2 regions of the Catellatospora sp. TT07R-123 genome follow, and region 2 is predicted to be linked to the other one. Evidence: predicted binding sites of a transcription regulator. Region 2 holds the regulator's gene; the other holds the start of a gene.

Region 1 (6,130 bases), on a different contig from region 2:
GTCGCGTGTGCCGGCCGCCACAGCGAGATCAACGCACCTGCCGGGTGTCCACGCACCGCCCACCATCGCCGCGACGGCCCTGTTGCCCACCGCGCGCTGGAGCATGAGCAGCCGATCCTGGTCGGTAGCGGGTCGGACCCGGTGGTCCGCCTGGTGTATCGCCGGATCGGCCGAAGTCTCGACATGACACGCACGACCACCCACGAAACCACCATACGTTGGTACGCATGGAGAGTTCGCCGAATCAACGAGGTCACCGGCCGTTCCGCCCGGCACCGGCGGCGGGCCGCCCCGTGACTGCCCCGGAAAGCGGCTTGCGCCGACGGCCACCGGGCCGTGTAGTGTCCCTCGCATGCAGATCCGATTCAGCACGACGACGCCGGGACACCCCGGCGTGACCGCGTGTTGACCTGCTGACCCAAGTCATCCGTCGGCCCCGGGGCACCCGCCCCGGGGCCGACGCGTTTTCCCCGGACGTGTGCCCGCCGACGCGTACCCGAGGAGAGATCTCATGTCCCAGGCACCTGCCGACCACCGCAAACTCGGCCGCGAGCTGGAGCTCTACCACTCCGATCCGCTGGTCGGCGCCGGGCTGCCGATCTGGCTGCCGAATGGCGCGGCCGCCCGCCACGCCATCGAGTCCTACATCCGCGAGGCCGAGCGCCTGGCCGGATACCAGCACGTGTACTCCCCGCCCATGGCCAAACGGGAGATGTACCGAAGGTCGGGGCACCTGGCGAAGTTCGGCGACGACATGTTCCCGGCCATGGCCGAGGAGGGGCAGCCCGAGTCCGAGGCGCTGATGCTGCGGCCGAGCCTGTGCCCGCACCACGCGATGGTGTTCGGCGCGCGCGGACGGTCCTACCGTGAGCTGCCGCTGCGCGTGGCCGAGCTGGGCGGGATGTACCGGGCCGAGCGGTCCGGCGTGGTCGGCGGCCTGGGCCGGGTACGGGCGATCTCGCTGAACGACGCGCACGTGTTCTGCGCCCTGGACCAGGTCGGCGACGAGGTCGCCGCGATCCTGGCGATGATCCTCGACGCGCACCGGGCGCTGGGGTTCGCCGCCGACTCGTTCCGGCTGTCGCTGCGCGGGCAGGGCCCGGCCTACCTGGGTTCGCCGGCCGACTGGGACCTGGCCGAGGACCTGCTGCGGCAGGCGCTGCTCAAGGCGGGGATCGCGTTCGCGGAGGTGCCGGGCGAGGCGGCGTTCTACGGCCCGAAGATCGATATCCAGGTACGGGACCTCGCCGGGCGGGAGTGGTCGCTGTCGACCATCCAGGTGGACTTCGCCCAGCCGGAGCGCTTCGACCTGTCGTACGTGGACCGCGCCGGCGAGCGGGCCCGGCCGGTGATGGTGCACCGCAGCGTGGTGGGCAGCCTGGAGCGGCTGATGGCGCATCTGATCGAGGTGCACCAGGGCGCGTTCCCGGCCTGGTATGCCCCGGTGCAGCTCGCGGTGGCGCCGGTCGGCCCGGCCCAGGACGCGGCGGCGCACGGGCTGCGCGAAGCGGCGATGCGGGCGGGGCTGCGGGTGGAGCTGCTGCTGGACGGGTCGCTGGGCAACCGGATCCGGCTGGCCGCACAGCGCAAGGTGCCGTACCTGGCGGTGCTGGGAGCGCGGGAGGTCGCGGCGGGTGAGGTGTCCCTGCGCCTGCGCGACGGCCGCGAGCTCCCCGCCCGCCCGGTCGCCGAGGCCCTGTCCCTGATCAACGCGGTCGTCGCCGCCCACTCCCCCGCCCTCCTCCCCGCCTGACCCCGCCGGATCGCCCCCGCCCCGCCCCGGGCCTTCGGCCTTCGGGCCTCGGCCCTCGGCCCTTGGCCAAGTTGCCGGGCAATCGGGCGTATACGCGGCCCGTATACGCCCGATTGCCCGGCAACTTGCGAGGGGGGAGGAGGGAGAGGTCTCAGGCGGCGGCGGGCGGGGGGTCGGACAGTTCGACCTGGTGGATGAGCTGTTTGAGGTGGGCGATCTCGTCGCGCAGGGCGGTCTGGCCGGCCGCGGTGAGGGTGACCCAGGTGCGGGGGCGCTTGCCCTCGTACCCCTTCTCGATCTCGATCAGCTCGGCCTTCTCCAGCACCGTCAGGTGCTGGCCCAGGTTGCCGGCGGTCAGCTTCAGCGTGTCGCGCAGGAACCCGAACTCCACCTGCCGGGCCTGGTGGGTGATGGCCAGGATGCCCAGCCGGACGCGCTGGTGGACCACGTCGTCCAGGCCGTTGGTGGGGTGGTCGGTCATCACGCCCGGGCCTCGGCGTTCGGCCGGAACAGGGCGAAGGCGGCGGCGCCCGCCAGCAGCAGCGCTGCCGGGACGAGCAGCTGCGGCAGGAAGAACCACCGCGAGGTGGCGTGGATGAACCGGCTGCCGATGATCACACCGACGGCCAGGAAGCCCAGGCTGTACGCCAGCAGCAACCGGTGGCGCTCGACCCACGCGAGCACCAGCAGCGCCAGCCCGATCACCGCCATGGGGCTGGTCAGCGCGTTGACGAGCCAGCCCGCCGGTCCGATCTCGACCTCGCCGCGGTCGACGGCGAACACGTCGGCGGGAACGGGCAGCACCGGGTGGAACATCAGCCAGACCGACACGCCTGCCATCAGGACGGCGAGCACGACACCGGCGGTGATGTACGGACGGATCGCGGTGCCCACGCCGCGCCGCCGCGACTGCCGTACGTAGAAGGCCGCGATCGCCGCGTAGGCGAGCACCAGCGCGACAGTCCAGTAGGCGAGCACGGCCGGGTTGGGCGCGGGGCAGACCGTGTGGTCGGGCCGGGACTGGCAGCGGCCGAACACGTCGAGGTACGGGACGAACCGGTAGACGGGGATCGCGGCCAGGGTGACCACGGCGAAGACCAGCAGCGGGAACCAGGTGCCCCGCTGGGCGGCCCGGACCTGACGGGTCAGGTCGCGCACTGACGCGAGCAACTCTCGCGGGTTGTCCGCCTGGGGGACGGATTCGTTTGCCATGCAGTTAGCTTTGCATTACAGACCAGTCGGCGCAAGAGACCATTTTGGGGTATGCGCAGAGTCTGGCTCGCGACCGTGCCCGCCCGGAACGTTGCTAGTTGTACTGAATGAACCGGACGTAACACTCGAAAGGTGCCTCACATGAAGCGTGTCGTCGTCTACGGGTGCGCGGTGTGGGCCGCCCTGGTGGCCATCTCGCTGATCCTGCTGCCCGCCGAGGGCAAGCACGAGGCGCTGTACGAGTCGATCAAGCTGACCGTGCTGGTGGCGGCGGTGCTGGGCGCCACCATCCGGCACCTGTCCCACCGTCCGGCGATGACGCCCGTCGCGGCCGCGCTGGTGGGCGCCGCCTGGGCGGCGGTATGCGTCGCGCTGGACCTGGTGCTCTACCTCGCCGGAGCGTTCACCGTCGGGCTCGACGTCTACTTCACCGACGTGGCCTCGTCATACCTGGTGATGCCGGTGATCACCACGCTGGCCATGACCTGGCTGGAGTTCCGTGCGGCAGCACCCGCCGCGCCCGAATCCGAGCCCGCCGTCGCACTGGAGCCCGCTGTCGTGTCGGCACCTGCCCCCGTCGGCGGCGGGCCGGGTCCGGAGGAGCCGAATCACTACATCCCGGTCGGGCACTGCTGACCCACCCCTGGCGACCCACCCCCCTGACGACCGGCCCCCCTGACGACCCGCCCCCCGCAGCCGAGCCCGACGCTGGCGGGTCGTCCGAAGATCGCTGTTTGCGGTCAGAGGGTGTCCTCGGGCAGCGCCTTATGACCGCGGACAGCGATCACCCCACCAAGATCGTCAGCTGCGGCCAGAGTCTGGGGCGGGGCGGCGCGAACCTCGGGTCAGCCGCAGTCGATCAGGGAGTTGTGCACACGACACGCCGTCGAACACGGCCATAGGTTCATGATCGACGCCTCGGGAGGGGGCGGGGCCGGGGGTGGTGGAGGGGTGGGAGTGACCTGGGTCACAGGGGGGAGGACGGGGGGAACAACGGGGGTGGTGGCGAACTTGAGCCGAGCAGACTCAAGTAGCGAATGGCAGGTGTCTGATAATGACCACACTCCCCGTCCTCCCGCTCGACGACGCCGTTCTGCTGCCCAGGATGGTCGCGCAGGTCGCGCTCGACCCCGACGTCCAGGCCGCCGTCGACGCCGCGCGGGCTGCGGGCGACAAGACCGTGCTGGCCGTCCCCCGCCTCGACGGCGACTACGGCTCGTACGGCGTCACCGCGATCATCGAGAAGGTCGGCCGGCTGCCCAGCGGCGAACTCGTCGCGGTGATCCGCGGCGTGACCCGCGCGCGGATCGGCTCCGGCGTGCCCGGCCCCGGCGCGGCGCTGTGGGTCGAGGCCACGGTGGTCGCCGACCCCGAACCGGCGGGCAAGGCCCGCGAGCTGGCCCGCGAGTACAAGGCGCTGGTCACGTCGATGCTGTCCGAGCGCGGCGCCTGGCAGGTCGTCGACGCCGTCGAGCGGATGACCGACCTGTCGGAGCTGGCCGACTCGGCCGGCTACGCCCCCTGGCTGACCCTGGCGCAGAAGGTCGAGCTGCTCGGCTCCCCCGACGTCACCTCCCGGCTCGAACTGCTGGTCGGCTGGGCGCGCGAGCACCTGACCGAGCAGGAGGTCGCCAACAAGATCAGTAACGACGTGCGCGAGGGGCTGGAGAAGTCCCAGCGCGAGTTCCTGCTGCGCCAGCAGCTGGTCGCGATCCGCAAGGAGCTCGGCGAGGACGAGCCCGAGGGCTCGGCCGACTACCGGGCCCGGGTCGAGGCCGCCGATCTGCCGGAGAAGGTCCGCGAGGCGGCGCTGCGCGAGGTCGGCAAGCTGGAACGGGCCAGCGACGCCTCCCCGGAGACGGGCTGGATCCGCACCTGGCTGGACACGGTGCTGGAGATGCCGTGGGGCGTGACCACCCAGGACGACACCGATCTGGCGCAGGCGCGGGCGGTGCTCGACGCCGACCACACCGGACTGGACGACGTGAAGGACCGGATCCTGGAGTACCTGGCCGTGCGCAACCGGCGTGCCGCCAGGCACCTGGAGGTCGTCGGCGGGCGCGGCTCGGGCGCGGTGCTGGCCCTGGCCGGGCCGCCCGGGGTGGGCAAGACCAGCCTGGGCGAGTCGGTCGCGCGGGCGCTGGGCCGCAAGTTCGTCCGGGTGTCGCTGGGCGGCGTACGCGACGAGGCCGAGATCCGCGGCCACCGGCGCACGTACGTCGGGGCGCTGCCCGGCCGGATCGTGCGGGCGCTGCGCGAGGCCGGTTCGATGAACCCGGTCGTGCTGCTCGACGAGGTGGACAAGCTGGCCGTCGGCTTCGCCGGCGACCCGGCCGCCGCCCTGCTGGAGGTGCTGGACCCGGCGCAGAACCACACGTTCCGCGACCACTACCTGGAGGTCGACCTCGACCTGTCCGACGTGCTGTTCCTGGCCACCGCGAACGTGGTGGAGACCATCCCCGGCCCGCTGCTGGACCGGATGGAGCTGGTCACCCTGGACGGCTACACCGAGCGGGAGAAGGTCGCCATCGCCCGCGACCACCTGCTGCCGCGGCAGCTGGAGCGCGCGGGCCTGACCGCCGAGGAGGTCACGGTCGGCGAGGACGCGCTGCGGTCGGTCGCGGCCGAATACACCCGCGAGGCGGGCGTACGGCAGCTGGAGCGCTCGATCGGGCGCATCCTGCGCAAGGTCGCGGTCAAGCTGTCCGGCACCGACGAACCGGTGCACGTGTCCGAGGCGGACCTGAAGGAATACCTGGGCCGTCCCCGGTTCACGCCCGAGTCCGCGGAGCGGACCGCGACACCCGGCACGGCCACCGGCCTGGCGGTCACCGGCACCGGCGGCGACGTGCTGTTCATCGAGGCCACCTCGATGGAGGGCGAGCCGGGGCTGACCCTGACCGGGCAGCTCGGCGACGTGATGAAGGAGTCGGCGCACATCGCGCTGTCGTACCTGCGCGCCAACGGGCGCCGGTTCGGCCTGGACCCCAACTCGCTGGCCGGGCGCCGCATCCACCTGCACGTGCCCGCGGGCGCGGTGCCCAAGGACGGCCCCAGCGCCGGTATCACCATGGTGACCGCGCTGGCGTCGCTGGCCTCGGGCCGGCCGGTGCGGCCGGAGGTCGGCATGACCGGCGAGGTGACCCTCAACGGCCGGGTGCTGCC
Region 2 (6,130 bases):
GGATCATGCCGCGCAGGCCGACCTCGTCGTTGGCGTCCAGCGCCGACTCGCGGGTGAACCGGCGCCGCGACGAGACGCCGAGCCAGTCCAGCAGCTCGTCGGCCTGGCCGAGGCTGCCCCAGACACAGGCGTACGGCTCGGAGGTGGTGGGGCGCAGGATGCCCGCGGGCGACCGGTCGATGGTCGTGAACGCGTTGAACATGCTGGACTTGCCGCTGCCCGTGGTGCCCGCCAGCGCGATCGTCGTGAACGACGTGGGCAGGCGCAACCGGTCGGCCGAACGTTCCGCCACGGCTCGCGCGTACGCCAGCACCGGTTCGTCGGGCAGGTGCTCGGCGGTCAGGTCCACGAACTGCTGGACCCGGTCGAGCCTGGTGCCGACGGACTCACTGCCGGGGGTGGGGCCGGTCACAGGTCCCTCCTCACGCTCTCTTCAGCCGACTCGGCGCCGACCCTTGACTCGGCAAGTTTCGCATTCGCTGTCTTGTGGAGGAACTCCCAGATCGGGGTGACGACTCGATCGGACAGCATCCCCTGCCTGTCCAGCACGGATTCGGCGACGACGAACAGCGGCACGGGCTCACCGAGGAGCTGGGTGAGGTGCGGCAGGATCTCGTCGGCCGAGTGGTGCGGCACCCGGTTGAGCACGACGGCGAGATCGACCCGCCGCCGCTGCGCCGCGCGCAGATGCCGCCACGCCTCGGCGTCAGCGTACCGGGCCGCGGTGGTCATGAAGATCCAGAGGTCGGCCTGGTCGAACAGGCTCTCGGTGAGCGTGCGGCTGCCCTGGTCGATCGAGTTGAGGTCGGGGGCGTCGACCAGCGCGAGGTTCGGCGGCAGCGCCGGCGACGCGATGGGGTGCAGGTCGTGCCGGGGGGCGTTGGCCCAGCTGCGGGTGTGGCACACCAGCACCGGGCGGCGGGTGGTCGGGCGGAGGATGCCGGTGGCGCTGACGGGCGCGCGGACGAGGCTGTTCACCAACGTCGACTTGCCCGCCCCGGTGGGGCCGCCGACGATCGCGAGCAGCGGGCCGGTCGGCGTCGCGCCCGGGAGGGGGCCGCCGTGCCCCGGTCCGGCGGGCGCAGTGTGGTCATACACAGGGGAAGCCTAAGCGGAAAAGGGACACCTCACCAGGACAGCGTCGAAGTTGAGTGTGACTGACTCAACCACGCGCTTGACACTGTGCCGTCGCGTGTCAGTATTGAGCCATCCGGACTCAACTTGATGCCGGACAGTTCTGATCTTGGAGGAACACGAACATGGCACGTGCGGTCGGCATCGACCTGGGTACGACCAACTCCTGTATGGCCGTGCTCGAGGGTGGCGAACCCACCGTCATCGCGAACGCCGAGGGCTCCCGCACGACGCCCTCGATCGTGGCGTTCGCCAAGAACGGCGAGGTGCTCGTCGGCGAGGTGGCCAAGCGCCAGGCCGTCACCAACCCGGACCGGACCATCCGCTCGGTGAAGCGCGAGGTCGGCACCAACTGGTCCGTCGACATCGACGGCAAGAAGTACACCCCGCAGGAGATCTCCGCCCGGGTGCTGCAGAAGCTCAAGCGCGACGCCGAGGCCTACCTCGGTGAGACCGTCACCGACGTCGTGATCACCGTGCCGGCGTACTTCAACGACGCCCAGCGCACCGCGACGAAGGAGGCCGGCGAGATCGCGGGCTTCAACGTGCTGCGCATCGTCAACGAGCCCACCGCCGCCGCCCTGGCGTACGGCCTGGACAAGGGCAGCAAGGAGCAGACCGTCCTGGTCTTCGACCTGGGCGGCGGCACCTTCGACGTGTCCCTGCTGGAGCTGGCCGACGGCGTCGTCGAGGTCAAGTCGACCTCCGGTGACAACCACCTCGGTGGCGACGACTGGGACGAGCGCATCATCGAGCACCTGGTGAAGACGTTCCGCGGCCAGCACGGCGTGGACCTGTCCGCCGACAAGATGGCCATGCAGCGGCTGCGGGAGGCCTCGGAGAAGGCCAAGATCGAGCTGTCGGCCGCGAACACCACCGGCATCAACCTGCCGTACATCACCGCCGGCGCCGAGGGCCCGCTGCACCTGGACGTGACCCTGACCCGGGCCGAGTTCCAGCGCATGACCCAGGACCTGCTGGACCGCTGCAAGGGCCCGTTCGAGTCGGCCATCCGCGACGCGGGCGTCAAGCTCGCCGACATCGACCACGTCATCCTGGTCGGCGGCTCGACCCGTATGCCCGCCGTGACCGACCTGGTCAAGCAGCTCACCGGCAAGGAGCCGAACAAGGGCGTCAACCCGGACGAGGTCGTGGCCGTCGGTGCCGCGCTCCAGGCCGGCGTGCTCAAGGGCGAGGTCAAGGACGTCCTCCTGCTGGACGTGACCCCGCTGAGCCTCGGCATCGAGACCAAGGGCGGCATCATGCACCGCCTGGTCGAGCGCAACACCACGATCCCGACCAAGCGGTCCGAGGTGTACACCACCGCCGACGACAACCAGCCCTCGGTGCTCATCCAGGTGTTCCAGGGCGAGCGCGAGATGGCGGCGTACAACAAGAAGCTCGGCACGTTCGAGCTGACCGGCATCGCCCCGGCGCCGCGCGGCGTGCCGAAGATCGAGGTCACCTTCGACATCGACGCCAACGGCATCGTGCACGTCAGCGCGAAGGACCTCGGCACCGGCAAGGAGCAGTCGATGACCATCACCGGCGGCTCGTCGCTGCCGAAGGAGGACATCGAGCGGATGCGCCGCGACGCCGAGGACCACGCGGAGGAGGACCGCCGCCGCCGCGAGGAGGCCGAGACCCGCAACGTGGCCGAGGCCCTGCAGTGGCAGACGGAGAAGTTCCTCGCCGAGAGCGGCGACAAGCTGCCCGCCGACTCCCGCGAGAGCATCAACGAGGCGCTGAGCGACCTGCGCAGCGCGCTGGCCGGCAGCGACATCGAGCGCATCAAGCAGGCCCACGAGAAGCTGGCCCAGGTCTCGCAGGCGGCCGGGTCCGCCCTGTACGGCCAGGCCGGTGCCACCAACGCGGCCGGCGCGGGCCCCGAGGGGGCGACCGGCGCGCCGCGGGGCGGCGATGACGACGTCGTCGATGCGGAGATCATCGACGACGAGGGCAAGAAGTGACCGGAGCACAGGACTCGCCGGCGGCCGACGAGCAGTCGACCGCCGGCGAGCGCATCGTCATCAAGAACAAGCGGAAGATCACCCCGAGCGGAGCGACCATGTCCGAGCAGCCGGAGACCCCGGCCGCCCCGGCGGCGGCCGACCCTGCGCAGGAAGCCGTGCAGGCCGCCCCCACCACCGACCAGCCCGAGGCCGCGACCACCGGCGACGAGCCGGCCGTCGCGGAGACCGTGCCGGACGAGCCGGAGACGGCCGAGCCGGCGGCAGCGCCCGAGACCGGGGACGTCGCGGCGGAGGCCGGGGAGGCCGACGCGGTCGAGGGCGAGCTCGTCGAGCCCGCCCCGGCCACCCAGGCCCCGGCCGAGCCGACCGGGCTGGGCGCGGAGCTGGCGCAGGCCCGTACGGCGCTGGAAGAGCGCACCGCGGACCTGCAGCGGGTGACCGCCGAGTACGCCAACTACCGCAGGCGGGTGGAGCGCGACCGCACGGTCGCCGCCGAGCTCGCCACCGGCCAGGTGCTGGCGGCCCTGCTGCCGATCCTGGACGACCTGGACCGGGCCCGTGACCACGGTGACCTGTCCGGGCCGTTCGGCGCCGTGGCCGAGCAGCTCAACACCGCGGTGACGAAGTTCGGACTGGTCGCGTTCGGCGAGAAGGGCGATCCCTTCGACCCGAACCGGCACGAGGCGGTGGCCCACCTGACCTCCGCCGACGTCACCGAGCCGACCTGCATCGACGTTATGCGCCGGGGCTACCTGCTGGGGGAGCGGCTGCTCCGCCCGGCGATGGTGGCCGTAGCCGCACCGGAATGACACGATGACCGGAGCTCCCGCACCGCCCTTCCCGGGACGGCGCGGGAGCTCCGATCACGACAGGGGGAGGGGGTAACGGATGAGCTCGAAAGACTGGCTGGAGAAGGACTTCTACGCCGTGCTCGGGGTGGCCAAGGACGCACCGGCTGCCGAGATCAAGAAGGCGTACCGCAGGCTCGCCCGCGAGCTGCATCCGGACCACAACCCCGGCAACGCCGCCGCGGAGGAGCGGTTCAAGGCGGTGTCCGAGGCGTACGACGTGCTGTCCGACGACAACCGGCGCCGTGAGTACGACGAGATGCGCTCGCTGTTCGAGTCGGGTGCCTTCCGCCGCGGCGCCCGGGGCGGCCCCGGTGGCGCGCACCAGTTCGACATGTCCGACCTGTTCGGTCAGGGCGGCCGCGACCAGCGGTTCGGCGGCGCCAGCTTCTCCGACCTGTTCGGCTCGATCTTCTCGGGCGGGGCGGGCACCGCGCCGCGCGGCCCGGGGCGGGGGCGCGACGTCGAGGCCGAGATCTTCCTGGACTTCGCCGACGCGGTGCAGGGCACGACCCAGCCGCTGACGCTGCGCACCCTCGGCGTCTGCGAGACCTGCCACGGCGACGGCGCCAAGCCGGGCACCCGGCCGCGCACCTGCCCGCACTGCCACGGCACCGGCGTGGTCAACCGCAACCAGGGCGCGTTCGGCTTCTCCGAGGCCTGCCGCGACTGCCAGGGTGTCGGCACGGTGGTGGACCAGAAGTGCCCCGAGTGCCACGGCACCGGCGGGGTCACCAAGACCCGCACCCTGACCGTGCGCATCCCGGCCGGGGTCGCCGACGGCCAGCGCATCCGGCTGGCCGGGCGCGGCGAGCCGGGCGAGCGCGGCGGCCCGCCCGGAGACCTGTACGTCCGGGCGATCGTGCGGCCCGACAACATGTTCGGCCGCAGCGGCGACGACCTGACCGTCACCATCCCGGTGACGTACGCGGAGTCGGTGCTCGGGGCCGAGGTCCGGGTGCCCACTTTGGACGGCATGGTCAAGGTGAAGGTGCCGCCGGGCACCCCGAGCGGGCGACTGCTGCGCGTTCGCGGGCGCGGTGTGCCCAAACGCGATGGCGGAGTCGGCGACCTGCTGGTTACCGTGGAAATCGTGGTCCCGCAGCAGCTGTCGGACGAGGCCCGGGAGGCCCTGCTCCGGTTCGCGGAGCTGGCTCCGCCGCTGCGGCGCGACCACCTTGAGCGGAGGTGACGGCGTGGACGAGCAGGCCAAGGTTTTCCTGATCTCGGTGGCGGCCCAGCTGGCCGGGATGCACCCGCAGACCCTGCGGCAGTACGACCGGATGGGACTGGTCGAGCCGGGCCGCTCGCCGGGCGGCGGCCGCCGCTACAGCATGCGCGACGTGGAACTGCTGCGCGAGATCCAGCGGCTGAGCCAGGAGGACGGCGTCAACCTGGCCGGGGTCAAGCGGATCATCGACCTGGAGCGGATGGCGCTGGAGCTGCGCGAGGAGCTGATCCGGGCGCAGGAGCAGCTGGCGTACGCGCAGCAGCGCCTGGCGCAGCTGGAGACCATCTCGGCGTTCCCGCGCACCGAGCTGCTGCCGTCGGCACGTACCTCGACCGCGCTGGTGGTGTGGCGCCCACGCTCCTCGGAAGGCTGAGCCTCGGAAGGCTGAGTCTTCGCAAGGCCGGGCCCCGTACCGCCGCCAGCCGCTATCCTCGTACTGGGATCAGTCCGATTTATCGGACATCCCGGAGGGGGAATGCCATGGGCATTATGGACAAGGCCAAGGACGCGCTCGGGATCACCGATGACAAGGTCGATCAGCTTGGCGACAAGGCCAAGGGCGCCGTCGACTCCGCTGGCGACAAAGTCGACGACGCTACGGGCGGCAAGTTCAAGGACCAGGTCGACAAGGGCCAGGACACGGCCAAGGACGCGATCGACAAGATGACGCCATAGCCGTTGCGGCGTCATGCGAGTCCTTCGCGACGCAGAGAAAGAGCTCCCCCGGGCGGCCGCCCAGGGGAGCTCTTCACGTTCGCGCGCCTACTGGAGGCGGCGCGAGTGCCGCACCAGCCCGCCCTCGCACCAGTCGTGGTAGTCGAACAGGTGCGGGCGGGCCAGCAGCACCCGCGTGTTGTGCGACCAGATCGCCATCAGCTCGTCGCCCTCCTCCTCGGCCTCTTCCACCAGCTTGCGCAGCTTGCGCCGGGGGTGGGCCTTGAAGC

What was found. The regulator HspR, encoded in region 2, represses chaperone genes until heat shock. The targets are predictions, from matches to a motif close to TTGAGTNNNNNNNACTCAA.
Positions count from the first base shown of each region.
Region 1: a site for HspR is predicted at 3,977-3,995, ahead of lon (endopeptidase La). Genes of this name have one in related genera too.

Region 1 covers NZ_BNEM01000002.1:1,623,289-1,629,418, forward strand. Annotated here, with positions in the region: gene Cs7R123_RS27240 (hypothetical protein) at 1-105, opposite strand, end outside; gene thrS (threonine--tRNA ligase) at 512-1,753, shown strand; gene Cs7R123_RS27250 (transcriptional regulator) at 1,905-2,234, opposite strand; gene Cs7R123_RS27255 (hypothetical protein) at 2,234-2,965, opposite strand; gene Cs7R123_RS27260 (hypothetical protein) at 3,107-3,601, shown strand; gene lon (endopeptidase La) at 4,020-6,130, shown strand, end outside.
Region 2 covers NZ_BNEM01000001.1:4,681,230-4,687,359, forward strand. Annotated here, with positions in the region: gene Cs7R123_RS20350 (hypothetical protein) at 1-412, opposite strand, end outside; gene Cs7R123_RS20355 (GTPase domain-containing protein) at 409-1,098, opposite strand; gene dnaK (molecular chaperone DnaK) at 1,260-3,104, shown strand; gene grpE (nucleotide exchange factor GrpE) at 3,101-3,916, shown strand; gene dnaJ (molecular chaperone DnaJ) at 3,996-5,147, shown strand; gene Cs7R123_RS20375 (heat shock protein transcriptional repressor HspR) at 5,152-5,559, shown strand; gene Cs7R123_RS20380 (antitoxin) at 5,676-5,861, shown strand; partial or broken gene Cs7R123_RS20385 (hypothetical protein) at 5,949-6,130, opposite strand, start outside.